DNA from 2 places in the Streptomyces sp. NPDC015139 genome. Region 2 is predicted to be linked to the other one. Evidence: riboswitches for the same ligand, from Rfam matches in the RefSeq annotation. Region 2 holds a riboswitch; the other holds the start of a gene.
What was found. Region 2 has a riboswitch for cyclic di-AMP ahead of ACF08B_RS12945 (M23 family metallopeptidase). Riboswitches for the same ligand answer to the same signal wherever they lie in the genome.
Positions count from the first base shown of each region.

Region 1: another riboswitch for cyclic di-AMP. It lies ahead of ACF08B_RS12100 (NlpC/P60 family protein); the one in region 2 lies ahead of ACF08B_RS12945 (M23 family metallopeptidase).

Region 1 is NZ_JBIBUW010000003.1:742,123-746,001, forward strand. Features, by position in the region: gene pcrA (DNA helicase PcrA) at 1-1,833, opposite strand, end outside; cyclic di-AMP (ydaO/yuaA leader) riboswitch at 2,143-2,287, shown strand; gene ACF08B_RS12100 (NlpC/P60 family protein) at 2,296-3,558, shown strand; gene ACF08B_RS12105 (tellurite resistance/C4-dicarboxylate transporter family protein) at 3,660-3,879, shown strand, end outside.
Region 2 is NZ_JBIBUW010000004.1:121,074-124,952, reverse strand. Features, by position in the region: gene ACF08B_RS12950 (GntR family transcriptional regulator) at 64-750, opposite strand; gene ACF08B_RS12945 (M23 family metallopeptidase) at 949-1,704, opposite strand; cyclic di-AMP (ydaO/yuaA leader) riboswitch at 1,718-1,877, opposite strand; gene ACF08B_RS12940 (M16 family metallopeptidase) at 2,107-3,495, opposite strand; gene ACF08B_RS12935 (M16 family metallopeptidase) at 3,492-3,879, opposite strand, start outside.

The DNA.
Region 1 (3,879 bases), on a different contig from region 2:
CGTGCCCGTCTCTCCCTCGGCGCGCTCCTGCTCGAACTCCAGGGCCACGGCGGCGAGTTCCTGGAGGTTCTCGATGCGCGTCTCGTCCTGCGGATCGGTGGAGGCCTGCAACTCGGCCAGATAGCCGGTGCGTTCGAGTATGGCCTCCAGCACCGTCGCCGGTCCCGCCCCGGACTCCACGATCGTCCGCAGGTCCTCCATCAGCGTGTTGAACCGCTTGACCGCGTTGGTGGAGCGCGCGGCCATGCCGTACGCCTCGTCGACGCGCTTGAGCGCCTGGGGGAAGCTGATCTTCTCGCGCTGGGAGAGGGCGTCGATCATCGCCTCGGCGCGGTCGCCGATGCCCCGCTTGGGCACGTTGAGGATGCGGCGCAGCGGCACCGTGTCCTCGGGGTTGGCGAGGACACGCAGGTAGGCGAGGACGTCCCGGACCTCCTTGCGCTCGTAGAAGCGGACACCGCCGACGACCTTGTAGGGCAGGCCGACGCGGATGAAGATCTCTTCGAAGACACGGGACTGGGCGTTGGTGCGGTAGAAGACGGCGACGTCGCCCGCCTTCGCCTCGCCCGCGTCGACCAGGCGGTCTATCTCGTCGGCGACGAACTGGGCCTCGTCGTGCTCGGTGTCGGCGACGTAACCGGTGATCCGCGCGCCCTCGCCGGCGTTGGTCCACAGGTTCTTCGGGCGGCGGGACTCGTTGCGCTCGATGACCGCGTTGGCGGCGGACAGAATGGTCTGCGTGGAGCGGTAGTTCTGCTCCAGCAGGATCGTCGTCGCGTCGGGGTAGTCCTCCTCGAACTGGAGGATGTTGCGGATCGTCGCTCCGCGGAAGGCGTAGATGGACTGGTCCGCGTCACCCACGACGCACAGCTCGGCCGGCGGCAGGTCGGACTCGCTCGGCGGTACGTCCACCGGGTGCGCGGCGGTGCCGACGAGCTCGCGGACCAGGGCGTACTGGGCGTGGTTGGTGTCCTGGTACTCGTCGACCATGACGTGCCGGAAGCGACGGCGGTAGTGCTCGGCGACGTCCGGGAAGGCGCGCAGCAGGTTGACCGTCGTCATGATCAGGTCGTCGAAGTCGAGGGCGTTCGCCTCCCGCAGCCGCGACTGGTACAGGGCGTAGGCCTGGGCGAGGGTCTTCTCGAAGCCGTCGGTGGCCTGGGCGGCGAAGTCCTCCTCGTCGATCAGCTCGTTCTTCAGGTTGCTGATCTTGGCGCTGAAGGACTTGGGCGGGAAGCGCTTGGGGTCGAGGTCCAGGTCACGGCAGACCAGGGCCATCAGGCGCTTGCTGTCGGCGGCGTCGTAGATCGAGAACGACGAGGTGAAGCCGAGCTTCTTGGACTCCCGGCGCAGGATGCGCACGCAGGCGCTGTGGAAGGTCATGACCCACATCGCGTGGGCGCGCGGGCCGACGAGCTGCTCGACGCGCTCCTTCATCTCGCCCGCGGCCTTGTTGGTGAAGGTGATCGCGAGGATCTGGCCGGGGTGCACATGCCGCTCGGCGAGCAGGTGCGCGATGCGGTGGGTGAGCACGCGGGTCTTGCCGGAGCCCGCACCGGCGACGATGAGCAGGGGGGAGCCGGCGTGCGCCACGGCGGCGCGCTGGTTCTCGTTCAGCCCCTCCAGGAGGGCCGCCGGGTCCAGGGCGGGGCGCGGGGCGCCGTCGCGGTAGTGGGCGTCCCGGTCCGGCGGCACGTCGAACTTCCCGCCGAACAGATCGTCCGGAATCGGCTCCGGGGCGTGATCGTGCTCGGGCGGCGGCGGGGGCTCCTCGTCGTGCCCACGAGGGGGCCGGAGGTCCGCCAGGAAGCTGTCGTCAAAGAGGCTGCTCATCGCTCTACGAGTCTAGGGCGCCCCACCGACAACCGGTCCCGGTCCCCGGAACATGGCCCGCGGACGGCCGTTCCCGAGTACTTCCACGACGGCATCGATCTTCCCGGCGAACCCCCTTCATACCCCTCACGCTGCGGAAGCGCCTGGTCACCCCTGTATAAACCTGACCTCAGGTCACAGAAATGTATCGGACAAACCGCTCACCAACCTTCACAGGAGACACACGAGTTGGCTAGGTTGCCGTCAGGCCGCACGACCCCACTCCGGCGAACGTCGCCGGGCCGCGCGGCCTCCGCCGAGTCCGGCGCGCCTCGCACGGCGCCCAGAGCCGGGGACCCACCGATCCCGGGGTGAATCGGCCGACTCCCACCCGGGACGACGCCGTAGGGCAACCCTTCCGAACCACCCGCCCGAACCCGACAGCTAACCCGGTAGGCGGCCGTTTGGAAGGAGTCGCCAGCCTTGGCGTCGCACCGCAAGCCGCGCCCCGGCGGCACCCGTGGACCGGGCCTGCGCGGCCCCGCTCTCGCCACCGCCGCCTTCACCTCCGTGGCCGTCCTGTCGCAGACGGCCGAGGCCGCCGCCGACGACGGCAGGCCGAGCATGGAGGAGATCGAGAAGAAGATCGACGAGCTCTACCGCCGGGCCGACTCGTCTCCGGAGGACGAACCGGCGGCCAGGCAGCGCGCCCGCGAGGAGGAGCCGCGCCAGGAGAGCGCCCGCCGCGGGAACCGGCGCGCCAAGGCGCCGGAGGGGCGAGTGGCGCCCGCCGCCGGCCCGGACACGGCCGCCTTTCTCCTCACGGAGTTCCCGCAGGACCACTTCGCCCAGAACAGGGTGATGAACCGGCTGGCCTCGCGCGTGCGGGACACGGCCGAGCGCGGCAGGACCGGCAGGAGCCCGCGGACGGCGGACACCGACGCCGCGCCCTACGACGTGAAGGCCGCGAAGGCCGCCGTCCAGCGCAAGCTCGCCACCACGCGGGACCTGCTCTCGCGGCTCCCCGCCCAGGGACACGCGCGCCCCGCCGAGTCCGACCCCACACCCTGGGGCGCCGCGCACCCCGCCGAGCCCGACCCGGCGCCCTGGCAGGACGCGCTGCCCGCGGTGCCCGCACAGGCGACGTGGGAGGACGGACCCTCCACGGCATCCACCCCCGCGGCCTGGGAGGACGGACCCTCCACCGGCTCGGCCCAGGCGGCCTGGGAGGACGGACTCCCCGCCGCGTCCGCCCCCGCAGCCTGGGAGGACGGGCTGCCCGCCGTACCCGCCCCGGCCGCCTGGGAGGACACCGGCCCGCAGACGCACGCGGCCGCGACGTCCTCCACCGCACCCGCGCCTTCCGCGTCCACGGTCGCGCAGCAGGCCACCAAGGCCGAGAAGGCGATCGCCTTCGCCCGCGCCCAGCTCGGCAGGCCCTACGTGAGCGGTGCCAGCGGCCCCGGTTCCTACGACTGCTCCGGCCTCACCCAGGCAGCGTGGCGGGCCGCCGGTGTCACCCTTCCGCGCGCCGCCCGCGACCAGGCCGTCGCGGGCACTGCGGTGGCCCTCGCCGACGCTCGCCCCGGTGACCTGGTCTTCTTCCACGAGGACAGCAGCCATGTGGGTCTGTACACGGGTGACGGAACGATGATCCACGCCCCGGAACCGGGCGCCTACATCCGCGAGGAGCCTGTCCACCGAGGCGGCGAGGCGCTCGTCCTGGGCGTGGTCCGGCCGGCCTGACCCCTTCCGCCCGCGCATCCACGCGCGCGTGCCGGTGTTTTTGCCCGCTACGCGCGCGTGGCCTGCCCGGTCGGCCCGTCGCGGCTGCCTAGCATCGGCGCATGCCCGGCATCTCGGAATTGCGTGCGTGGTGGGCGGGGTGGCCTCCCGCCGCCGGCGCCGCGGTCATGGCGACCGGCATCGTGTCGATGGGCCTGCACCTGTCCGGCGACGAGACGCTGTCCCGGGTGGTGCTGCTCCTGGCCGCGATCGCCTGGGTGGCGCTGGCGGCCGACTTCGTCATGCGGCTGGCCACCGACCGGCCGCGGTGGCTGGCCGACG
Region 2 (3,879 bases):
AGGAATTCGGGCAGCGGAAAACAACCCCCACCGAATTCCCTCTCTTTGTATACGACACCCGTGTTAATACCGGCGGCCCGTCGTGTTGACGGCATGTTGCGAAGTCCTCACACGCTCGGCGCCGCCGGAAAAGCGCAGACGGTGCGCGCCCGTCGCGCGCTCGGCGTGCAGCGCCGTGACCGCCCGCGCGCGCTCGCCGTCGCCGCGTGCCACCGCGTCCACGATCGCGCCGTGCTCGGCCCAGGAGTCCGGCGGGCTCTGCGGGGCCTCCACCGCGTACATCCAGGCGATCTTGTGGCGCAGCTGGGTGAGCATCGAGGCCAGCGAGGGGCTGCCGGAGGCCTGCGCCAGCGTCTCGTGGAACCAGCCGCCCAGTGCGCGCAACTCCTCGCTGCCGCCCCTCCTGGCCCGCTCCTGGCCCAGCCGCACCAGGCCGCGCAGCACCTTGAGATGGGCCTCCGTACGCCGCTGTGCCGCCCGTGCCGCGCCGAGCGGCTCCAGGAGCAGGCGCATCTCCAGCAGGTCGGCGGCCTCCTGCGCGGTCGGTTCGGCCACGCACGCGCCCGCGTGCCGGCGGGTCACCACGAACCCCTCCGCCTCCAGGGTGCGCAGGGCCTCACGGACGGGGACGCGCGAGACGCCGTAGCGGCGGGCCAGCACTTCCTCGGTGAGCCGGCCGCCGCGCTCGTGGACACCGGCGACGATGTCGTCCCGGATCGCCGTGCACACCGAATGCGCCGGAACACGCATGACCGACCTCCGCCTTAATCCCCGTGAAACGCCCGCAGGGGACGCCCTTTCCGTGACTCTATTCCAAAGAGGCCGAATTTCCGACGGCAGGCCGGAATCCATGGATATTTTTTGGACAGCGGTCCGGTGGGGATCAGGCGGAAACGGCGAAAGCCCCGGCTCGGTGAGCCGGGGCTTTCGCATGTCCGCGCGGTGGCGTCAGACGTTCACGCCGTGGTTGCGGAGATAGCTGATGGGGTCGACGTCCGAGCCGTAGTCGGGGCTCGTACGGGCCTCGAAGTGGAGGTGCGGGCCGGTGACGTTGCCGGTCGCGCCGGACAGACCGATCTGCTGGCCGGGGACGACCTTCTGGCCGACCGTGACACCGATGGACGACAGGTGGCCGTACTGGGTGTACATGCCGTCGGCCATCCGGATCACGATCTGGTTGCCGTACGCGCCGCCCCAGCCGGTGGAGACGACGGTGCCGGAGCCGACCGCGTGGACGGACGTGCCGCTGGCCGCGTGGAAGTCGATACCGGTGTGGGAGCCGGAGGACCACAGCGAGCTGCTGGCCTTGTAGGCGGTGGACACGTAGGAGTGCACGATCGGGGCGACGAACGCGTTGAGGCGCTTGCGCTCGGCCTCGCGGGCGGCGCGGGCCCTGGCCTCGCGCTCCTCCTTGACCTTGGCGGCGGCGGCCTTGGCGGCGGCCTCCTCGGCGGCCTGCTGCTCGGCGGCCTGCTTCTGGGCGTCCGCCTGCGCGCTGATCTGCTCCGCGACGTCGTCGCTGACGGTCACGACGGGCGTGAGGCCGGTCTGCTCGGCGGCGTTCTCGGCGGCGAGCGCCGGCGACGCGGCGAGGGTGCCGACGACACCCGTGGTGGTGAGGGCGGCGACACCGGCCGCCTGCGCGGTGGTGCGCTTGACCCGGCCGGGCTTGCGATGCTTCCCGGTGGCGCACATGAACGCCATGAAGTGGCTGGTCCTTTCCTTCCTTCTCGCCTACCGGGTTAGCTGACGGGTTCGGAGCAGGAAGGTCTCCTACGGGCCCCCTCGCTCACGCGCGGGCGCCCGATTCACCCCAGGGACGATGGGTCCCCGGCTCCCCTGGCTCGCGCCGTACGGGGACTCGGCGATGACTGTCCGGTGCCGCGGGCGCGGCGTGGTGCGTGACGAACAGCCTGGACGAACCTACGGAAGCCCGCTTTCAATCCTCAAACGGATCCGGGTTTTTGTAGCGCATCCCACAGGGCAGACAGGCAACCTCCGCCCCAAATCGGGCATCTGGTGAAGCGAGTGGAACGGCGGGGGCCCTGACGACCCGTAGGTCGGCAGGGCCCCACGCACGCGTGCCGTGCTCCGCGGCAGCGGCCGCTATTCGGCCGTGACGACGGTGACTTCGCCGATGCCGAGCGCCTCGACCGGCGCCTTGATCTGGGAGGCGTCGCCGACGAGGACGGTCACCAGCCGGTCCACCGGGAAGGCGTTGACGACGGCCGCGGTCGCCTCGACCGTGCCCGTCGCGGCCAGCTGCCGGTACAGCGTCGCCTGGAAGTCGTCGGGCAGGTGCTGCTCGACCTGGTCGGCCAGGGTGCTCGCGACGGCCGCCGCGGTCTCGTACTTCAGCGGCGCCACCCCGACGAGGTTCTGCACGGCGACGTCCCGCTCGGCGTCGGTCAGGCCCTCCGCCGCGAGGGTGCGCAGCACCTTCCACAGGTCGTCCAGCGCGGGACCGGTGTTCGGCGTGTCCACGGAGCCGCTGATGGCGAGCATCGAGGCACCGGTGCCGTCCGGGGCCGACCGCATGACCTGCCCGAACGCCCGTACCCCGTAGGTGTAGCCCTTCTCCTCGCGCAGCACGCGGTCCAGGCGGGAGGTGAGCGTGCCGCCGAGGCAGTAGGTGCCGAGGACCTGGGCGGGCCAGACCCGGTCGTGCCGGTCCGGGCCGACACGCCCGATGAGCAGCTGCGTCTGCACGGCGCCCGGCCGGTCCACGACGACCACGCGGCCGGTGTCGTCGGCGGTCACCGGCGGCACCGGCCGCGGCTCGCCCGGCGTGCCGGTCCACGCGCCGAGGGTGTCGCCGAGCAGCTCCCCCAGGTCGGTGCCGGTGAGGTCGCCGACGACGACCACGGTGGCCGTGGCGGGGCGGACGTGCCGGTCGTAGAAGGCGCGTACGGACGCCGCGTCGATCTTCTCGACCGTCTCCTCGGTGCCCTGGCGCGGCCGGGACATGCGCGAGGTCACCGGGAACAGCTCCTTGGAGAGCTCCTTGGCGGCCCGGCGGGAGGGGTTGGCCAGCTCGTGCGGGATCTCGTCCAGGCGATTGCGGACCAGCCGCTCGACCTCGCTCTCCGCGAAGGCGGGGGCGCGCAGGGCGTCGGCGAGCAGGCCGAGGCCCTTGGCCAGGCGGGAGGCCGGGACCTCCAGGCTGAGCCGGACCCCGGGGTGGTCGGCGTGCGCGTCGAGCGTGGCGCCCGCGCGCTCCAGCTCGGCGGCGTAGTCCTCGGCCGAGTGCTTGTCGGTGCCCTCGGAGAAGGCCCGCGCCATGATCGTGGCGACACCGTCCAGGCCGGCGGGCTCGGCGTCCAGGGGCGCGTCCAGCATCACCTCGACGGCGACGACCTGCTGGCCGGGGCGGTGGCAGCGCAGCACGGTCAGGCCGTTGTCCAGCGTGCCGCGCTCGGGGGCCGGGAACGCCCACGGCTTGGCGTCGCCCGGCTGCGGCCGGGGGTGGAACTCCATGGTGGCGAGCTCGGTCACTTGGCCGTCTCCTCGTTCTCGTTGCCGGCCTCTACGGTCGCTTCCTTTTCCGGGTCCTCGGGGACCTTGGCGTCCTCGACGGCCTCCGGGGACTTCGGCTCGTAGACGAGCACCGCGCGGTTGTCGGGCCGCAGCCGGGCCTTGGCGACCTCCTGGACCTCCTCGGGGGTGACCTCCAGGACGCGCTTGACGGCGGTGAGCGCGAGCTGCGGGTCGCCGAACAGGACGGCGTACCGGCACAGTTCGTCGGCACGGCCGGCTACCGTGCCGAGCCGGTCCAGCCATTCGCGCTCCAACTGGGCCTGGGCGCGCTCCATCTCCTCGGGCGTCGGGCCCTCCGCGGCGAACCGGGCCAGCTCCTCGTCGATGGCGGCCTCGATGACC